3 regions of the Gottfriedia sp. NPDC058432 genome follow, and region 3 is predicted to be linked to each of the others. Evidence: riboswitches for the same ligand, from Rfam matches in the RefSeq annotation. Region 3 holds a riboswitch; each other region holds the start of a gene.

Region 1 (7,419 bases), on a different contig from region 3:
ATCCAAACCAAATAATTAAAAGCGGTGCCAAAACGATAATTGGTACATTTTGCGAAAGAATTAATAACGGGTAAAAAGCTTCCCTAACACCAGGTATTAAATGCAATAGAAATGCTATTAAAAATCCTAATAAACTACCAATTAACAGACCAATAATCGTTAATTGAATTGTAGAAGAAATGTGAGGAAGTAGTGAATCAGATGATTTCATTCCTTCTTTAAAGATTGAGATCGGCCCTGGCAATAACCAAGATTCGATTTTCCAAATTTTAATACTTAGCTGCCAACAGATTAAAAAAAGCAGGATGACAACGATTGGTTGCCATCCTTTTATATTTTTAGATTTCATTAACGGTACTTCTCCGTTAATACATCCATAGTGATACCTTGTGGTTGGTAAAGTATTTTCATTTGAGTTATAACATTATGGCAACCTATTTCAATCATTCTTTCATTCATTTTTTGAACAACATTTAACAATTGATTCAAGTCACCTTCCATAGTTGTTTCTAAAGGCTGAACTTGATATTTTACACCTGATTCATCAATAATTTTAATCGCTTCATCAACTGCTGGAATAACATCCTCAATATTATTTGTTTTCGGTATAATTTGGACACTCATTAAAGTAGTTTGCATATTAACTCCTCCTTATTTCGCTGGTAAGAAATCATTCGTAAATGCTTCTTTTGGCTTAAAGTTTCCTTCTAATAATTTATTTTCAGCTAAGAAATCTGCATAGTTTTTCCAAACTGATAATTTTTGCTCACCCCAACGATTTGCATCATCTTTATATTTAGATGCTAACCATTCTTGGCTTTTTTCAACTAATTTTTTATCTAAATCCGGATTATCCTTTATTAAAATTGATGCAGCTTCTTTTGGGTTATCAATCGCAAAATTATATCCTTTTGACGCTGCAGCAACAAACGCTTTTACAATTTTAGGATTTTTACTAATCATTTTTTCATTCGTAGCTAAAACTGGAGTATAGTAATCTAGCTTTTTACTATAATCTGTTAAATAAATCATGTTTAATTTTTCTCCACGAAGCTCAGCTTCAATTCCTGTCCATCCTTGATAAATCCACGCAAAATCGATATCTCTTTTTACTGCAGTAAAGAAATCTGCATCGCCCATATTAACGATATTTAACTTATTAACATTCGCATTTTCTTCTGACATAAGTGATTTTAAAATAGCCTTTTCAACCGGTGAACCCCATCCACCATAAGTTTTTCCAACGAAATCTTTTGGAGATTTAATTTCTTTTTTCACTGGTGATGCAAACCCAGAAGTATTATGTTGAATAATTGCTGCAATTGAAACAATCGGTACATTTTGAACTCTTGCTTGTGTAATTGACTCTTGATAAGAAACCCCAAAATCTGCTTTACCAGATGCCACCAATTGGTCTGCTCCTGTTTCTCCCGGGTTGATTATATCTACATCAAGTCCTTGTTCCTTAAAGTAACCTTTATCCTTAGCAACAAATAACCCAGTATGATTTGTATTCGGGGTCCAGTCTAGTACGACAGTCACCTTTTTTAATTGCTTTGTCTTTTTAGTAGTGGTAGTTTTGTTTTGACCACATCCAGTTAACATTAAACAAATAGCCACTAAAAATACTACTAATTTTTTCATTATCTATATCTCCTTTTTGTTCTTTGTTTATACAAAAAGAAAACGCCCGGATATTAACCCGGACGTGAATGCGCTGTAAAAAACATATCTTAAAAGAGATACTGTTCCCTACGCTGGCATCACCCAGATCAGGTTCTAAGAGTCAACATCTTAAGGACGCTATCTCAGCCAGCAACACCGGCTCCTCCACATTTTTCTCATATATAAACTTTTCCTCATTAATATAACAGATAATGGTTGAATTTACGAATTATTTTTAACTTGCGTTTAATTGTTTTAATACTCAGTTAATAGGCGTAATAAAACTATGAAATTATAACATTTTTAAAAAGAGAATGATAAACAAAAATATCATTTCTTATAGTAAAATCTTATATGAATAAAGAATATACTACATCAACAATATTTAAGTAAAATGAGGGGATTTTTTGAATAAACCAATCGGAGTCATTGACTCAGGTGTTGGGGGCTTAACAGTTGCCAAACAAATTATAAGACAATTACCTAAAGAGGACATTTTATACTTAGGCGATACAGCAAGATGTCCATACGGATCACGACCATATACGGAAATTAGGGAATTCACTTGGGAAATGACTAATTTTCTACTGGAAAAAGATATAAAAATGTTAGTCATCGCCTGTAATACTGCAACTTCAGTCGTCTTAAATGAAATGCGGGAAAAACTTCATATCCCGGTCATTGGTGTTGTTCGCCCAGGTGCCAGAGCAGCAATAAAATTAACACAAAATGACCAAATCGGTGTCATCGGAACGAATGCTACTATTAATAGTAAAGCATATCATTCTGCATTAAAGCGGATTAACGACAAAGTTTTAATCGAAGGTTTGGCATGTCCAGAGTTTGCTGGGATTGTTGAAAATGGAGACTACAATAAACCTGAAATATTTGATATTGTTAAGCACACTCTTGCACCGCTTATTGATTCAAATATTGATACTCTAATACTAGGGTGTACTCATTACCCATTACTCGGTCCAATCATTCAAAAAGTGATGGGACCATCGATCCAACTTATTAGCTCTGGCGATGAAACAGCTTTAGAGGTAAGTGCAATACTAGATCAACAAAATATCTTATCTACCTCCGAAATCACTTCACATGAATTTTTTACAACTGGGGATCCAACCATTTTTAGTAAAATAGCGTCATCTTTATTCCAAGAACCGATGGAAAACGTAAAATATATAAAACTATAGACCATTCTAAATGAAAAAACCAACAAAGTAATCCTTTGTTGGTTTTTGTGTTTTTTAATTGCGTGCGCTCTTCAATGTTATATTATTCCTTTGTATTAATGGAAAAATAATCTTTTAGCATGGCATTGTTCTTTACAATATCATCCAATGTATATTGATCTAAAACTTGTAAAAATTGATCCAACGCTTTATTAAATATATGTTTTAAAGAGCAAACTGGTGTGATTACACAAGTATTGCCGTGCTCAAAACATTCTACAATATTAAAGTCTTCTTCAGTTTTACGAATTATTTCACCAATATTTATTTCTGTAGGCAATTTAGCTAAACGGATTCCACCGTTTCTACCACGTATCGTTTCGATATAGCCCATCTTTCCTAAATTATAAATTATTTTCATTAAATGGTTTTTAGAAATACCATAAGCTTCAGCGATGTCTTTAATATTAACTAATTTTTCACGTGGCTCAGAGCTTAGAAATATTAGTACACGAAGAGAGTAATCCGAATAAGTTGTTAAACGCATAACTTGTCCTCACTGTTTTATTTAAATTTAATCATAGCATAATTGTGAACATTTTTTAAACTTTTATGTATTTTTGCGAAAAAAATCACAAAAGAAGTATTTTACATATTGCTTTAAATAATTTCTAGGTCTAAGATAAAGATGTATTTACAATACTACTTTGAAACGTGATTAGGGGGATTTTTCATGCTATCTCAAAAAACAATTGATATTATTAAGTCAACAGTTCCGGTCTTAGAAGTAAAGGGTACAGAGATCACTAAAGTATTCTATAAAAATTTATTTACTAATCATCCTGAATTATTAAATGTATTCAATCATACAAATCAACAAAAAGGTAGACAACAAACGGCTCTTGCAAATACTGTTTTAGCTGCAGCACAAAACATTGATAAACTAGCAACAATTATTCCGGTTGTAAAACAAATTGCGCAAAAGCACCGCAGTCTTCAAGTTAAAGCAGAACACTATCCAATCGTAGGGCAACATCTACTAGGGGCAATTAAAGAAGTACTTGGTGATGCTGCAACTGATGAAATACTAGGTGCTTGGGCTGAAGCATATGGAATTATTGCTCAAGTATTTATCGATATCGAAAAAGAAATGTATGAAGCAGCTTCATCTCAAGAAGGCGGATGGTCTGAATTTAAAGAATTTAAAGTCATCGAAAAAGTTGAAGAAAGCGATGTAATAACATCATTCTACTTAGTTCCTAAAGATGATTCTTCAGTGCCTACTTTCTTACCAGGTCAATATATTACTGTTCGTTCACAAATTCCTGGTGAAGAATATCTATCTAACAGACAATATAGTTTATCTGAGGCACCAGGTAAAAATCACTTTAGAATTTCAGTAAAAAGAGAAGCTGAAGAAAACCAACCTCTAGGTAAATTCTCAAACTATCTACACAATCAAGTAAATGTTGGTGATACGTTAGAAATTACTGCCCCAGCAGGTGAATTTACTTTAAATACTGAAATTGATTCAGATGTTGTTTTCTTAAGTGGTGGTGTTGGAATTACACCATTGATCAGTATGGCTAAGTCAATTGCAAGTAATCAACCACAACGTCGAGTTAACTTCATTAGTGCTTCAAGAAACGGTAAATTACAAGCATTTGAAAATGAATTAAACCAATTAAAAGAGCAATTAACAAATTACAATTTATCATTTGTTTATGAGAATCCTTCTGAGGAAGATCTTCAAAACAATAACTTTAAAAAGCAAGGCTATATTGATGCCGAATGGTTAAATAACAATATTAAATCAGACAATGCAGATTATTACGTATGTGGACCAGTACCGTTTTTAAAAGCAATTATTACTAGTTTAAAAGAATTAGGTATTAAAGATACACAAATTCATTATGAATTCTTCGGACCAGCAATGAGTTTAGACACAGAACCTAAAAGTCCAGTACAACAAGGTTAATATTTAGAAAGGATGCTCAATGAGCATCCTTTTTTTACGCTGTTGAAAAACAACTTTGTTACTTAAATTACCAAATTTTCGTAAAAGAAGTAGAATGATGTTGATTTCCACTACAGGATGCTCGCTTTCCATGGGGCGAGACCTGAGCCTCCTCGTCACGTTCGTTCCTGTGGGGTCTCAGCCTTCCCGCATTTCCCATAGGAGTCGAGCAACCCTCCGTTCCAATCAACTTATTCATCAAAAAAAGTCTCCATTAAAACCTATTCAAATAGCATTTACTTAGAGTATCCTATCAGTTGTTTATTAATCAGTTTGTAGGTCAATTAATATCGAACATTATTTAATAAACTAATCAATTGAAATTGTTCTTCTAAAAATTAGCTCATAATATTTTTAACTTCAAAAACCATTACTAGTGTTATTTGAATCATAAAATTGCTCAACCATATTAAAATTTAAAACCATTAATAGATAGATCATCCAAAAAATGAATTTTAACATCAATAATGTTCTAATTAATATTTTTTCCCTATAAGCCTTTTTATATTTCAACAAGCTGAGAAAGAATGCTCAATTTAGTGCTTCTTTTTATTTCCGTTCTAATAATACAGCCACTCTTTTTAAAACTGTCGGTATTGTAAAGCTACCAAAAATTGCGATTAGGTCACTTGAGTAGTATTTTTTTAGAGAGCCATATACTAAGCTGCTTATCATAAGATCGTACAAAACGAATCGACCAAATTCACGTTTAGTTATGACCATAAAGATGATAGATGTATTTCTTGTTGTAAGAATAAGCCCACCTTCTTCTAGAAAAATTAATCATTCTAATAAGTGAAAATCACTAATTTATTTTTTATCTAACATCCAATAATATTTTTCAATTTCTTCTTTTACTTTTATCATTCCAATTTTCTCTAAAACTCTAATAGAGGCGTGATTATAAATGGAACAAATTGCAGTTATTCTTGTAACATGCTTTTGCTTCATTCCCCACTCACAAAAAGCCCTACCCATTTCAGTTGCATATCCTTTACCTTGATATCTAGGTGCGATACTATAACTTATTTCCATAATTCCAGTTTCATCAGGACCACCTTTAAATCCCATGTCCCCAATAATTACTCGATCTTTTTTATGAATAATTATTCCTTCATATTTTTCCTCAGTTGGATGAGTTTGAAAACGAGAGATTTTATAAGGGAAAAGATTTTTATATACAAGAATTGGCCATCCATTAGCGAATGTATAAAATTGATTTTCAAATTCTAACTCTTTATTTCCACTTAAAACAGAAACCATGGCATCTGCTGTAAAAGTCATTAATAATAAGTTTTTAGTTTCAGTGATTAGCATTAACTGACTCCTGTATACTAAATTTTTTCGATTTTTTGACTACTACTTCCCTTAAAAAATATTCTAGAAATTACTAAACCAATCAAGCCAAGCAGTATAAATAAACCAGCTCTAACCATTAATGTAATATTTGGTAAATCTATTAATACAAGTTTTCCGAGTGTCAGTAATAATAAACCTATCCCAGTATATGTCCAAACTTTAAACTTCTTAATGTTACCAAGTATCATAGCTAAAATCGAAAGCAAGATCCAACTTATATTAATTAATAATCGAATCATATTGTCAGACTGATCTACCGCAATTATTTGAACAATTTGTGTTATAAAAGCAATCAATATAACCGTTATTAATAAAGAACTGCTTAATAAGATAAATTGCTTTTCATCTCCATTTTTATAAGCCAAAATTCCAATCGTAACTAGCGCTACAATTAGCACCAACCAATTCAATGTTTCAAAAGACCAAAATGAATCTATTCCAACTGATAAAATCGATATCCCTACAGGAATAAATGTAAGAGCAGCTATAATTAATTTCGGCAGATCTCGAAATTTTAAATAAAATAAATAAGATGATACTGCTTGAATTATTAATACTGTACATAGTAAGTTTTCTGAAACACTATCCAAACATAGGAATGAAATGGCCAATATAAAATTAGTCGAAAATCCAAAGAAAAAATCCGATTTCTTTTTATAATAAAAAGTCAGGAATAAGTATCCTACACATAAAAAGATTAAAATCATTGTTCTATTCAGATCTTCAAATGCACTAAAGATCCAACCGATTGTTAAAATAAAACTAGTGTGAAGAATTAATACTTGCTTTTTAATAGCAAACTTAGATTTAATCAATTTAGCTAGCAAACTAATATGCTGAACGAGAATACTTAGTGCGAAATATTCAATTCCATTCGTATTAAAATTAACTAAAGCAACTATTAAATAAGATAAATGCAATAATATTGCAGACGAAAGATAGATGAATTTGTATTTCTTAAATGTTGCATAAAACATAAAGCATAAATAAATCACTGTTTCATAGATAGAGAAAAATAAATAGTTTGGCGAATCACTTTTAACTAGGAATGGTACAAAAACGGCTCCTATTATACTTATTAATCCAATTACTTCTGACTTGTATCTATTCATAGAATAAAAACCAATACATACCCAAATAATTAAAAGGACAAATGCAATCGTTGATCCAACCATGAGATATAAATGATGCATAGCAAAC
Region 2 (7,419 bases), on a different contig from region 3:
TTTAATCGTTGTTCTATTTATCCTATTAATCATTGTTGGAGCAGCTTGCTGGTCTGGATATGACGGATATGGATATGGACATGGACATCACTGGTAATCATTAAAAACTATAAAACTCCTGTTAAGTTTTAACAGGAGTTTTTTTATTTTTAAAAAAGCTTGTACTTAATTATGAATACTCAAGTATACCTCTGTTAATAATATGTTAGGTTTCAATTATTAATGTAGAGGAGGTTATGTATGAATAAACAACGAGCTCAAGAAATTGCTTCTTCACCTGAAATGGCTAATGTGACATATAATGGAGTGCCAATTTACATTCAACATGTTGATGAAACAAATGAAACTGCTAGAATCTATCCGCTAGGTCAACCAGATCGAGAGGAAGAAGTTTCAATCAATAGTTTGTCAGAACATTAATTTTCGAGTAAAAAAACAAACCTCTTTGTTTTGAGGTTTGTTTTTTCTCGGTATTGAAAAAAATACTTGTCAATTAATTACCCAATTTTCGTAAAAGGAGTAGAGTGATGTTGATTTCCACTACAGTATGCTCGCTTTCCATGGGGCGAGATTCTTTAGCCTCCTCGGCAAGCCTGCGGGGTCTCAGCCTTCCCGCTTATCCCATAGGAGTCGAGCACACCTCCGTTCCAATCAACTTATTCATCAAAAAAAGGTCTGCAATAAAACCTATTCAAATAGCCTTTACTTAGAGTCCTAATAGTTGTTTATTAATCAGTTTGCAGGTCAATTACTATCGAACATTCATTAATAAACTAATCAATTAAATTTGTTTTTCTAAAAATAAGCTCAATCCTTTAACTTCTGAAAAAAACCATTACAAGATCATCCAAAAAATAATAATTTCATCATTAATAAATGTTCATTTAATTTCCGTTTTCCCTATTGTCCATTTTCTATTTCAACAATCTGCAAAAACAAACCTCTTTATTTTGGGATTTGTTTTTGCAGTGTTAATACCTATTACCAACATAAGCTCTCAATTAAACTGCATTTAAGACATTCTTGTATCGTATCTTTCTTCAAAAAATCGTGGTCACAATTTTTTTGAATCGTTTTCAGTTCTATTTTTAAGTGTTGCATATATTCTTCCAATTGTTTTATCTCGTTTATGATTTCTTCTACCCTATTCATATAAGGCTCACACCCTTATTGATAGATTTCCCCGCCTTGTTTTCTAAATTCAAGTGCTTTTTCTTTCATTCCTTCTTCAATGATTGAACCATTCTGAAGTTCTTCTTGTTTTACTATATCTCGAATATCTTGTGAAATTCTCATACTACAGAATTTTGGACCACACATTGAACAAAAATGCGCTGTTTTAGCTCCTTCGGCAGGTAATGTTTCATCATGATATTCAATTGCTCTTTCAGGATCAAGAGAAAGATTAAATTGATCACGCCATCTAAATTCAAATCTAGCTTTTGAAAGTGCATCATCTCTTTTTTGTGCACCAGGGTGTCCTTTTGCTAAGTCAGCTGCATGCGCCGCTATTTTGTATGTAATAACTCCTACTCTTACGTCTTCTTTATTTGGAAGACCTAAATGCTCTTTCGGAGTTACATAACAAAGCATTGCAGTACCAAACCAACCAATCATTGCTGCACCGATTGCTGATGTAATATGATCGTATCCAGGTGCAATATCAGTCGTTAGCGGTCCTAAAGTATAAAATGGCGCTTCCTGACAAATTTCTAATTGTTTATCCATATTCTCTTTAATTAAGTGCATTGGTACATGTCCCGGTCCTTCAATCATAACTTGAACATCGTGCTTCCATGCAATTTTCGTTAACTCACCAAGTGTTTCTAACTCAGAAAATTGTGCTTCGTCATTTGCATCGGCAATTGAGCCTGGTCTCAGTCCATCTCCTAAAGAGAATGTTACGTCATAACGCTTCATAATTTCACAAATTTCTTCAAAATGAGTATACAAAAAATTCTCTTTATGATGAGCTAAACACCATTGAGCCAAAATAGACCCTCCACGAGATACAATTCCTGTCACTCGTTTTGCCGTTAATGGAATATAGCGTAATAATACACCCGCGTGAATTGTAAAATAGTCTACACCTTGTTCCGCTTGCTCGATTAGTGTATCTCTAAACACTTCCCAGCTTAAATCTTCAGCGATTCCATTAACTTTTTCAAGCGCTTGATAAATCGGAACTGTCCCTACTGGTACTGGAGAGTTTCGGATAATCCATTCACGTGTTGTATGAATATTCTTACCAGTAGAAAGATCCATCATCGTATCCGCACCCCAGCGAGTAGCCCATGTCATTTTTTCTACTTCTTCTTCGATTGAAGACGTAACCGCTGAATTACCTATATTGGCATTAATTTTCACATGAAAATTACGACCGATGATCATTGGCTCACTTTCAGGGTGATTAATATTCGATGGAATGACAGCTCTTCCCTTAGCAACTTCATCACGAACAAATTCAGCCGAAACATTTTCTCGAATCGCAATAAATTCCATTTCAGGTGTAATAATTCCTTTTCGAGCATAATGCATTTGAGTAATATTTCCATTCTCCTTTGCTCGTAACGGTTTTCTTTTTAACCCTTTAAATACTTCAACATTATGTTGATCTGACTCTTTTCTATATCCATTATCTTCAGGCTTTATTTCGCGCCCTTCATACTCTTCAACATCATTTCGTTCAATTACCCAATTTTGTCTAATCGCCTTAAGTCCATTTCGAATATCAACTGAGCTAGCTGAATCTGTGTAAGGTCCGCTAGTGTCGTATACTCTAACTGGAGCATTTTCTTCTTCTCCAAAAGTGCCAGTTGTTGGGCTTAATTGAATCTCACGCATTGGCACCTTAATGTCAGATCTAGATCCTTCAACATATACCTTCTTACTCCCTGAAAAACTAGACATGATGGAAAAATTCATTTCATTTACAGAATTGTTCATTTGATTTCATTCCCCTTTTTAATTAGTTTAAAAAGGACGAAATCCAATTCATTTAAAGCATGAAAAAAGCCGGAATCTTATTTTTAAGACCCGGCTAGGTGTTAGCAAAACTACATTAACAATTATGAAATCATTAATGAGAAATTTCTAACTTCCCCACGCTGGTATGAACCAGATCAGGTCCTGAGGGTTAAGAAACTTAATCGCGTTTCTCTCTCAGCCCAACTAATTGGACACCCCTAGTCAATCTATTAACTTGTTCAAAACTAAATATAAACCCACAAATTTAAAATGTAAATGTTTTTATTTCCCTAAATTTTTACAGAAATTCCAAATAAAAAATTTTTTTGGTTTTTTTATACTCCCGAAAATACTTGATTTTACTATACTTCAAGCCCAATTTCTGGTAATAAAATTGGACTAGTAAAAATAAATTTAGTATTGAATATTATTTTTTATATGCTATGCTAAGATTAATTTTCAAACATATTCATCACTAGGGGATCCCTTGATAAGGGCTGAGAATAAAGTAGTTACTTTTAAACCCTCAAAACCTGAACAGGCTAGTACCTGCGTAGGAAAGTGGCGCATTTTATACTTTTTTCGCGTGCAATGTAACCACTTTCTTTGTTTTAGGAAAGTGGTTTTTTTGTTGAAAAAATTTTGATAATGAAAGAGGCTGGGAAATGGAACTTATTGCAATTACAGATGATCAGCACTCAGTCGAAGTACTTGCTACAAAAATAATTCAAATAATCGATGCAGTCGACTATGTACATATTCGCGAAAAATCGAAAAAGGCAATCGAGCTAATATCACTCTTAAATCTACTAAAAATGAACAAAGTAGATATGAAAAAAATCGTTTTAAATGATCGTTTAGATATAGCTATTTTCTCTAACCTATCAAATATTCACTTACCAGGACATGGTCTTCCACTTGTTGATGTAAAAGAATATTTTCCTAATTTACGAGTAGGAAAATCAGTCCACACACTTACTGAAGCAATTCAGGCAGAAAATGATAAAGCTGACTATATTCTGTACGGTCATTGTTTTGAAACAGAGTGTAAAAATGGATTAACACCTAATGGGATTGAACTAATTCCAGAAATGAAAAAAACGTTAACTATACCAATCTATGCAGTCGGCGGTATATTACCTGAACATATCCAAGTTCTAAAAGAGAACGATATTGATGGTATAGCTGTAATGTCTGGCATTTTTTCTGCCCGAAATCCACTAGAAGCTGCTCTGCAATATTTTGAAAGGTGTAAATTCGCTTATGAACAAGAAATTTGATGTTGTAGTAATTGGTGGTGGAATAATAGGTTGTTCCATTGCTTATTATCTAGCGAAAGAAAACATTAATGTCGCAGTTCTTGAAGAACAGCAAGTTGGACAGAAAACAACTAAGGCAGCTGCAGGAATGCTTGGTGCCCATTCAGAGTGGGATCAGTCCGAGTCATTTTTTACTTTTGCTAGAAACAGTCAATTAACTTATTTTCAACTTCAAGAAGAATTAAAAGAGTTATGTGGAATCGATATTGAACTAAAAAAAGGTGGCATTTTCAAACTAGCTTATACCGATTTAGAAAAAAAACAATTAACTCCACTACTCACTCAAACTTCGGCACTTTGGTATAACCATGAGGAGTTAAAAAAACAGATACCTGGTGTCCATCCAAACATAATTGGAGCAGCTTATATTGAAGACGACGTGAATGTATTACCTGTTTCTGTCTGTAACGCGTTTTGCAAGAGTGCTCAAATTTTAGGTGCATCTATATTTGAATATACTCATGTATTTCAGATTCAAAAAAATGATTCACATTATTTAATTAAAACTACAAATGGCAATTTTGAAGCAAAAACTCTTGTAGTTGCAAGTGGTGTTTGGAGTAATTCATTGTTTGGGCAGCTTGGATTACATCATGAAATTATTCCCGTTAAAGGTGAATGCATCGCGGTCAGAAGTGAAAAGGTTGCATTAAAACATACTCTTTTCCATGAACAAAATTATATTGTTCCAAGGAATGACGGTCGCCTTGTCATCGGAGCTACGATGATCGATAACGAATGGAATGAGAACCCTAGCTTAAGGGGGATTGAGTCATTAATACAAAGCGCTAAAAAAATGCTTCCCGAAATTGAAGACATGAAAATTGATTCATTTTGGGCAGGATTACGACCGCGAACTCTCGACTATAATCCCTTTATTGGAATTCATCCCGAAGAAGATCAAATCTTATTTGCGACCGGCCATTTTCGAAATGGTATTTTGCTTGCACCAGCAACTGGAAAATTAATTCGAGATTTAATCCTTAAACGAAAAGTCGATCGTAACTGGATCGAAGCATTTAAAATCAATCGTTAATTTTTATGTTTTGGAGGTGTAAACACTTGGAAATAAGATTAAACGGAAAGAACATCAACATTTCCAGCAAAACCTGTACAATTCAGGATTTGCTTAATGAATATCAATTAGAAAACCGAATTGTTATTGTCGAGGTTAATAAAGAAATTATTTATAAAGAACAGTATTCATTAACTCATCTCTCTAACGGAGATTCTGTAGAATTAATACATTTTGTAGGTGGTGGCTAATCATGTTAAAAGTAGGAAATCATACATTTCATTCAAGATTATTATTAGGAACAGGAAAATACCCTTCATTTGAAGTCCAGAAAGAAGCTGTTGAAGTATCGAAAGCCGAGATCCTAACTTTTGCTGTTAGAAGAATGAATATTTTTGAGGAATCTCAACCAAATTTTCTAGAACAACTAGATTTAACAAAGTATAAATTATTGCCTAATACTGCTGGTGCAAAAACTGCCGAAGAGGCTGTTAGAATTGCAAGATTGGCAAAAGCATCTGGCTTATGCGATATGATCAAGGTAGAAGTAATTGGGTGTGATAAATCATTATTACCTGATCCAATCGAAACATTGAAAGCATCAGAAATGCTATTAAACGAAGGATTTGTTGTATTACCTTATACTTCCGATGATGTTGTGCTAGCAAGAAGACTAGAAGAACTTGGTGTACATGCGATTATGCCAGGTGCATCTCCTATCGGTTCCGGAAAAGGAATTATTAATCCACTTAATCTTAAATTTATCATTGAGCAATCGAATGTACCTGTTATAGTAGATGCCGGTATCGGGTCGCCAAAAGATGCAGCTTTTGCAATGGAGCTAGGTGCTGATGGAGTCCTTTTAAATACTGCGGTTTCTAATGCAAAAGATCCTGTAAAAATGGCAGTTGCGATGAAGCTTGCTATTGAAGCTGGAAGACTTGGTTATGAGGCAGGAAGAATTGATGAAAAAAATTATGGTGAAGCTAGTAGCCCAATCACAGGGTTGGTGAATTCTTGACAAACCGTTATGCAAAGCAAGAATTATTTTTAGGAAGAGATCGCCAATCAAACTTACAAAAAGCTAGTGCCATTATTATTGGTGTTGGTGCACTAGGCTCATCAATAGCAGAAATGCTTGTAAGAGCGGGCATTGGAAATATAACAATTGTTGATCGTGATTACGTTGAATGGAGTAATTTACAAAGGCAGTCTCTTTATACAGAAGAGGATGCTAGAAATAAACTACCTAAAGTAATTGCAGCTAAAAATCGACTTCAACAAATTAATAGTGAAGTTTCGATTACTAGTTTAATAAAAGATATTACTAGTCTTAATATTGAAGAGTTGATTAAAGGCCAAACAATCATTCTCGATGCAACAGATAATTTTGAAACTAGAATGGTTGTGAATGATGCAGCAATTAAGCATGGGATCCCCTTTATTTTTGGTGCGTGTGTTGGAAGCTATGGCCTCTCGTTTCCAATTATTCCAGGGAAAACTCCTTGTCTTAACTGTTTATTAAATCATATACCAACTTTAAATATGACTTGCGATACAGTAGGAGTAATCAGTCCAATTGTGCAAATGATTGCTGCCTACCAAGTAACCTATGCCCTGCAATATCTTACTAACCATGAACTTTCACCAATCTTACAATCGATTGATGTTTGGAAGTATGAAAAGTCAGATATAAACATCGAAAAATTAAAAAATAATAATTGTGCAACATGTGGCTCTATAAGAAGTTACCCATTTTTAAAAGATGATGACCATATGAAGTCATATGTTTTATGTGGAAGAGATGCAGTCCAATTAAGAGTATCATCTCCTAAAATTCCAACACTAACTAACCTTTCTGAAAGATTACAAGGGTTAGTAAATGATTTGATCGTAAATCCTTATTTATTATCATGTACTTATGAAGATCATCGCATTGTTTTATTTAAAGACGGTCGAGCAATTATTCACGGTACAAAAGAAGCATCTGTTGCTAAAGAACTCTATCGCAAAGTTTTAGGTTGAAATAGAAAAATACCCTTTCGAAGACTAATAATATAATAGTCTTTGAAAGGGTCAATTATAAACAATCTCATAAATTAATTAGACTCATTCCCC
Region 3 (7,419 bases):
GAAATGCTTATAACAAGAACAACGTACATAATGATTTGGTTTAACTTCGTGCAAGATAGGTTGATTTTCATGAGCATAATTTTGAATCCAAGGAATACGGTGGCTGAATCGGCAGCCTGTTCTAGGTAGTTTGTCTAAAGGTGGAACTGTACCTTCAATAATATGAAGTCTTTGATTTTTTGAATGAGTAGTAGGAATAGAGTTTAATAGTGAGCGTGTATATGGGTGTAATGGATTATTTAGTATTTCTTCTACTGAACCAGTCTCTATAATTTGTCCAGCATACATAACAGCAACACGGTCTGCTACTTCTGCAACAACACTTAAGTCATGCGTAATTAAAATGATGCCTAATTTCGTTTTCTTTTGAATTTCTTTTAGTAAATCTAGTATCTGGGCTTGAATCGTTACATCTAAGGCAGTAGTTGGCTCGTCTGCAATAATGAACGAAGGGTTACATGCAATAGCAATTGAAATCATAGCACGTTGTCTCATACCACCAGATAATTCATGCGGGTACTGTTTATAAGTAACCTCTGGCTTCGGGATTCCAACTTGATCTAGTAGCTCTAATGCACGATCCTTTTTTTGTGAGCGTGAAAGATCAGTATGGAAATCTAGATTTTCTTCAATTTGTTTACCAATCGTCATTAACGGGTTTAGAGCAGTAAGAGGTTCTTGGAAAATCATTCCGATTTCCTTTCCTCGAATTTTATTCAATTTACTATCATTAAGCGTTAGTAAATTTGTGCCCTTGTAAGAGATCGATCCATTCATTTTTGTACGATTATTTGAATGTAGTCCTAGGATTGATAGGGCTAGTGCACTTTTACCGCAGCCTGATTCACCCACAATTGCAAGAACTTCATTTTCATGGACAGTAAGTGATACATCATCCACAGCAGGATAGTATTGGTTGTTTATACGAAACGATGTCGTTAAATGTTCGATTTCCAAAAGAGGTTTTGACATTTCGTGTCTCCTTTCGAGATTTCATGAGCTAAATTGTTGGTTTATTTAGAATTTTCATAAGTATAATATTATTACGCGAATGTTTCAATATGAAAACATTTTATGTAATATATAGTCCTTTTTGACTATAATTCATTCGAAATTCGGATTAACTAGTAAATTCATAGGGAAAAAATGTCACAGTGATTCGATGGAAAGGTTGATAGACTATATAAAATAAGGGAGAGTAAGGGAAATACAAAATGAAAACGTTTACAAAACAATTGTTAGAATAGATAAATAGTAGTGTTTGAAAACAATGGTGAAAAATAGAGGTTTTTGTCGGAAAATGCATTAATATAGGGAAAAAAATATATTCGGTGTGCAATTTGTAGTTTGATATTCCTAGTTCATATTACCTGTTTTTACACTGGAAAATAAGAATTACATTAAAAAATATTAATCTACTACATCTCATTTAGGCTTTAAATTAGAAAAAAAAGCAGTATAAAGATAAAAGGATGAATAAACCATTTTATTTTATACTGCTTTTCTTAATTTAATCTTAAGTTTTAACTTAATTTAAGTAGGCCGTTAACATCCAAACATGCTTTGCAAGCTGTTCACGAATGGCTAATAATAAATCATGAGTAACTGAATCATTTTCAGACTCTGCAATTTCCATGCCATCTTTTAATTCTTCAATTAAATAGTTATAGTCCTTAGTAATGTCCTGAACCATTTCATCAGAAGTAATATTCTTATTGGCTTCTTTAAGGCTTGAAGTATCAAGATACTCTCTCATTGTAGCTAGTGGTTTTCCACCAATTATTAACACTCGCTCTGCTAGTTCATCAATATGTAAACTTGCCTCGTTGTAAAATTCCTCAAATTTAGTGTGTAGAGTGAAAAAATTTGGACCTTTTACATACCAATGATAGTTATGTAACTTTACAAATAGAATATTCCAGTCTGCTATTTGCTTATTTAGCACATCAACAGTCGTTTTTGAGATGGATGATGTATCCATTAAAATCCCTCCTCTAAATGATGTAAAAGATTAAAAAACCATATAACCCATCTTAACTGATATTGAGTAAGAATAGTCATGGTAATATTTGATAGCTAAGACAACAATTAGTAAAATTAACGTTAAATTGTAAATAGCATTATATTGAAATAAAAAAACCTCATCCTATTGGAGGGGTGGATGGAGATAGGATTTTTGGTTACATAAGAAAAGATCATGAGTAATTAAAAAACATATAGACGAAAATACTTACTCAAAACAGGCTTATATTTAAGGAAAAACAAAAAAGAGGATGCCCCAAAAAGTTTATACTTTTGGGACATCCTCTTATTTTAGCTATGAATGTACGCTCTCTTCAGGAAGGGCGGGCTTAGGTTCAATTCTAAGTGCATCATCCTCATTTAAAGCTTTCTTCAATAATAAGAATAATGACCCAATCATACCAAGAAGAATAATGACAAAAAAGAAAAAGATGATTACATCATAGACCAATGTTAAAACCCCCTTCAAAACTTTTCTATATTCATATATATGATTGAAGAAAAGGACAGATAACCAAAATTCACAAAGTGTTCAAAATTTAAATGCATATTTAAAATGTGGATAAAATATTTTTACTATTTGGTTGGATCGGTTTAACTAAAAGCAAGTGACATCTTCATTTGTAGCAGTTATACCTAAAAAATTAAGAAGAATTACCAAAACAAAAAACAAGTTAAAACTCAACGCTATTACCGTTGACAAAGGTAAAAAATGTCGTTGAACGATCGATTATAATCATGTTACATTTTTCACATATTTAACTATGAGTTCAACAAGAATCAAAGTTTTGAAATAAAAGGCAACTAGTGTTTACATTAAGGACGTCAGCGGAGGAATTTAAGAATTCAGATTGGGAAAAAGATCAAAAAATTTGGTACTTCATTGGCGGTATTTAATTCCTATTACTCGTCATACTTATGTTTAATTTTAAGTAGACGTTTCATGAAAATAGAAAAAGAGTGAAAAAAATTATTATTTTGGAAATGGAGAAACATAATGGTAAAAAAAAGAAAACGATTTTTTAAAGCGATTGTTTTAGCATCCATTTTTGTCATCATGACGAGTGGGATGCAACCGAGACTACTTGGATTAAAGGGACTACTTAAACCAACTATTACAGAAGCGGCAACATTTCCAAACTTGGTCCAAAACCCTACATTTAATTTTGATCGTCAAACAACTACTTTTCCAAATTGGTCATTTGTGGCGTATTTAAATAAAAGCCAAATTCAAGGTCCTTATAGCTCCAATTTAGAGGATCAAGGTGACGGCTGGTATAAGGTTTTTGGTGAAGTCAACCCAAAAAGTTATGTTAAACCTGTTCCAGGGGGTGGGATTTTATTAAAAGTATTAAACACTGTAGATTCCCAAGAGTATATGGTTATGAGGCAATCGATTAACACAATTCCAGGACAAACTTATATCTTAAAGTTTCCTTTTAAACTTATTGAACATACGAATACCCATCCTAGGTATACTTGGTTTGTAACTGACACAGCAAGTGGTACCTCTATAACGACAGATAGAGAATGGAGAGACTACACAGGTCCTCAAAATGTAACGACTACTTTCACTGCAATCGGAACTAAAGTAAATTTTAGCATTGCTTTTGAAGACGGTATAAAAGATGCTCTTGATGGTAGTGGATTTCAAATCTTTCAGGTTGATCATGTTTCTGTTACAGTACTAGATACTAAGGCACCAAAAATAACGGATGCTACTATTACCATACCAGAAGGCTACACAGGTGGTGCATCATGGACCAATAAAAACACGACAATTCACTTTACAGCAACTGATGATCATGGGGTCGATCCAGCATCGTACGAAGTTTCAACAGATAATGGTGACACTTGGAGTAAAGCTGGTTTAAGTAATGCTACCTCAACAGGCGTTGATTATACTGTTTCAACCCAAGGTACGACAAATATTCTAATTAGAGCAAAAGATGATTCTGGAAACCAAAGTAATCCACTAACTGATCCAGGAGCTAAATTTTCAGTAAGGATTGATAAAGAAGCACCTATTACCAACTATGCTGACGGACAATTATATAATAAAAAAACAGCAACAAACATTACATTCAGTGATGCACTAAGTGGTATTGATACAGCTAAATTAAATGGGACAACCATTTCTTCTGGCACAATAAATCCAGCTGATGGTGAATACACATTAGTCATCACTGATAAAGCAAGTAATCAAACAATTCTACACTTTACAGTAGACAAAACTATTTTACCGCCAGTTGTAAATCCGATTACAGATATCAGTACAAGTATAACGGGAACAACAGAGGCGAATAGTACTGTGAAAATAACGTTACCTGACCAATCATTTTTAACGACAAAGGCAGGAGCGGATGGTTCATTCTCCGTACACGTACCACAGTGGGCATTGTATGCTGGGGATGTAGTACGTGCAACTGCAACAGATGTCGCAGGTAATACGAGTACAGATACAAATGTAACAGTAACGGCAGAAACGAAAAATCCAGTCGATCCAACAAACCCAACAAGTCCAGTTGAGCCAGTTAACCCAACTGATCCAGAGAATCCTCATGAACCAGGAACAAAGAGTTCATTAAGTATTGACTATGTGTCAAATTTCAATTTTGGTGTGCAGGAAACTTCAGGTAAAAATGAAGTTTATACTGCTCAATTAGATGAAGTAAAACAAACTTCAGATGGTTCAATCATTAAAGTACCAAATTTTATTCAAGTAACAGACCATCGTAGAACAAAAACTGGATGGAAACTAACAGTACAGCAAAATGAACAATTCAAGAGTGGTAATAATGAATTAACAGGTGCGGTTTTAAAATTAAATAATCCTTTTTTAAACTCATCCACTGAAGCTCAGTATAAACCAGTAGCTAATACATTGACATTGGTTCCCGGTGGCGGTGCCCAGAATCTAGCTTACGCAGATGAAGGGAAGGGACTTGGAACATGGACAATTGCATATGGACAGAATTCATCTAGCATAACCCTTTTTGTGCCTGGTGCAGCTTATAAAGAAGTAGGTGCCAAATATAAAACAACATTAACATGGACATTAGTAGATGCACCACTATAAAATTAAGAAACTTCCTATATAGATGTTAAAATGAAAGTAAATACCCCATCGAGTAAGTAAAAAATGACTACTCGGTGGGGTATCTTGTACTTACTTATTTGTACGCTTTGGAACTTTAGACTGGCTAAAAACTTATGCTGCTTGATTTCGATTCTTTTTAACATGTACAAGTACTGGTGCAGAAGAAAGTAAAATGATTAATAGAACTGCACTAATAATAAAAGAAGGAACCATGTACCAAGCATTATATACTAATGAATAAAGTGATACTGGTGTTCCTTTTGGAGCGTATGAACCGTAAAATACGATTCCAGCAATAAAATGGGAGATGAAACGAGCTAGTGAGCCGATAAAAGTTCCTAAAATTATATAGGCTGCTGCACTTTTTTTATTGCCATTTGCTAAACTAATTTTTATTTGTTGATATACAAGTCCAGCTAATCCGAGACTTGTAAATGCTAGAATATAGTCTAAAAATACTTGGATTGGATGAACAAAATATAGCTTTGTAACGATTTGTAATGCTGCTAATAATAGACCAGTAATTAAACCTTGCTTTAATCCCCAACGAAAAGCAATTAGAAAAACTGGAATCATTGATAATGATACAGAACCACCTTGAGGAGCAGTAAACAATGGTAAGAAATCAAAAACGATTGCTAGAGCTGCACACATCGCTATTTCTGTCATTAATTGAATCTTTGATGTCTTCATATATATATTTCCCCCTTTATCTCATGGACAACTTATGTAGTGAAACACTTTGTAAGGAGATATCAGTAGGAATAAATAAAAAAAGCAATACTGGGTAGCATGATGATCCCGGCGTTGCTTTTTCATCGTGCCACATCCCTACGTTAGTCCTAACTAACAGGTTCAGAGGGTAAGAATAGTTAATCTATTCACTCTCAGCCAAATGGCTCCCCTTGTGGTTTAGCTTACATTTAGTTGTCTTTACTAAATATAGTCAAGGTCATTTAAAAATACAATTAATTTATCCGTAAAAATTAAAAAAATTTTGCCTATTGTTAATGGTACTCACGTAGAACACTAATAAAGTTAACTATTTAGTTAGTAATTAAAATTATTTTTAAAAAATGAGTGTAATCATAGCTATTATGTAAAAAATAAGCATTATAACCATTATCTTATTTATCCTTGCCATAAATTATTCACAATGGCTTGCTTTTCATTTTAAAATTTACCGTGTAGAATGAATACGAAAGAACAGCTAAATTTTGGCAGAAAGTGTAAATAATTTGAAGGAGACATTTTAGATGATTCAAGTATTATTTGTCTGTTTAGGTAACATTTGTCGATCGCCAATGGCTGAGGCTGTTTTTCGTCATTTAGTGACAGAAAAAGGGTTAGATAAACAATTTATGATAGACTCAGCTGGTACTGGAGATTGGCATTTAGGTCACCCTCCACATAAGGGAACACAAGGTTTATTGAGTGAAAAAGGTATAACTTGCGAAGGTATGAAAGCTCGAAAAGTGACAGAAAATGACTTTAAATATTTTAGTTATATTGTTGCTATGGATGCACAGAATAAAGAGGATTTAATGAATTTAGCAAGAAATAATTGTATAGGAGAGATTTCACTACTTTCAGATTATGTTCCAGCATCAATGTGGAAGGAAGTGCCTGATCCATATTATACGGGTAATTTTAATGAAGTATATGACATCCTTACAGAAGGATGCTCTCATTTACTTCAGCATATTTTAAAGCAACACCAATTAACAGTTTAGAGGAGGATGTAGAATGTCAAAACGTAACAAAGCTTTACGCAATATTCTAGTCGGAGTCGCAATTGGTGCAGGAGTTACTCTACTTAACAAGGAAAATCGTGAGAAGATCTCACGTAAAGGAAGAAGTGTAACGAACAAATTAAATCAAATTAAAGATGATCCAGAAATCGTAAAAGGTGCTGTTCGAAATCAATTGAGAGTAGTACAAAGCTCAGTTGAGAAATTAGAAGGCAATGTACAGCTTGTAAAAGATAAATGGATCGAAATTAAAGATTCTACATTAAATAAGTTTGATAAAGGCTCTTCTAAAGTATCAGAAAAAGCAGTTGAAGCTGTAGAAGCGAAAATTGAAGATTCAATTGATCTAGAAGAAGGTAAATCGCAAATTTCAGCGACTTCACTAGAAGTAAATCATGAAAATGAATCTTCTGAAACTGACGAGCAGTTAGAAGCAACTCTTGAAGGTATTGAAGATATAACTGATGAAAATGCAGATGAAGTACAAGAGAAAGTAGAATCAATTTTATTGGCAGGTAATACATCTAAAGAATAACAATTGAAGGT

The links. Region 3 has a riboswitch for thiamine pyrophosphate ahead of thiT (energy-coupled thiamine transporter ThiT). Riboswitches for the same ligand answer to the same signal wherever they lie in the genome.
Region 1: linked by a shared signal. The riboswitch ahead of ACFWM3_RS01690 (ABC transporter substrate-binding protein) and the one ahead of thiT (energy-coupled thiamine transporter ThiT) in region 3 are both predicted to bind thiamine pyrophosphate.
Region 2: linked by a shared signal. The riboswitch ahead of ACFWM3_RS12865 (thiamine phosphate synthase) and the one ahead of thiT (energy-coupled thiamine transporter ThiT) in region 3 are both predicted to bind thiamine pyrophosphate.

What each region holds. Positions count from the first base shown of each region.
Region 1 covers NZ_JBHXLC010000001.1:322,088-329,506, reverse strand. Annotated here, with positions in the region: gene ACFWM3_RS01700 (ABC transporter permease) at 1-349, opposite strand, end outside; gene ACFWM3_RS01695 (thiamine-binding protein) at 349-639, opposite strand; gene ACFWM3_RS01690 (ABC transporter substrate-binding protein) at 652-1,644, opposite strand; TPP riboswitch at 1,733-1,842, opposite strand; gene racE (glutamate racemase) at 2,073-2,864, shown strand; gene ACFWM3_RS01680 (RrF2 family transcriptional regulator) at 2,947-3,390, opposite strand; gene hmpA (NO-inducible flavohemoprotein) at 3,577-4,821, shown strand; gene ACFWM3_RS01670 (GNAT family N-acetyltransferase) at 5,671-6,177, opposite strand; gene ACFWM3_RS01665 (DUF2339 domain-containing protein) at 6,195-7,419, opposite strand, start outside.
Region 2 covers NZ_JBHXLC010000011.1:21,149-28,567, forward strand. Annotated here, with positions in the region: gene ACFWM3_RS12850 (YjcZ family sporulation protein) at 1-97, shown strand, start outside; gene ACFWM3_RS12855 (small acid-soluble spore protein H) at 241-420, shown strand; gene thiC (phosphomethylpyrimidine synthase ThiC) at 1,168-2,946, opposite strand; TPP riboswitch at 3,083-3,197, opposite strand; TPP riboswitch at 3,435-3,544, shown strand; gene ACFWM3_RS12865 (thiamine phosphate synthase) at 3,633-4,247, shown strand; gene thiO (glycine oxidase ThiO) at 4,231-5,322, shown strand; gene thiS (sulfur carrier protein ThiS) at 5,349-5,552, shown strand; gene ACFWM3_RS12880 (thiazole synthase) at 5,555-6,322, shown strand; gene ACFWM3_RS12885 (ThiF family adenylyltransferase) at 6,319-7,326, shown strand; gene ACFWM3_RS12890 (Zn-dependent alcohol dehydrogenase) at 7,401-7,419, opposite strand, start outside.
Region 3 covers NZ_JBHXLC010000007.1:107,702-115,120, forward strand. Annotated here, with positions in the region: gene ACFWM3_RS09265 (ABC transporter ATP-binding protein) at 1-972, opposite strand, end outside; gene ACFWM3_RS09270 (Dps family protein) at 1,529-1,966, opposite strand; gene ACFWM3_RS09275 (hypothetical protein) at 2,318-2,473, opposite strand; gene ACFWM3_RS09280 (WxL domain-containing protein) at 3,020-5,101, shown strand; gene thiT (energy-coupled thiamine transporter ThiT) at 5,234-5,815, opposite strand; TPP riboswitch at 5,934-6,038, opposite strand; gene ACFWM3_RS09290 (low molecular weight protein-tyrosine-phosphatase) at 6,379-6,855, shown strand; gene ACFWM3_RS09295 (hypothetical protein) at 6,869-7,408, shown strand.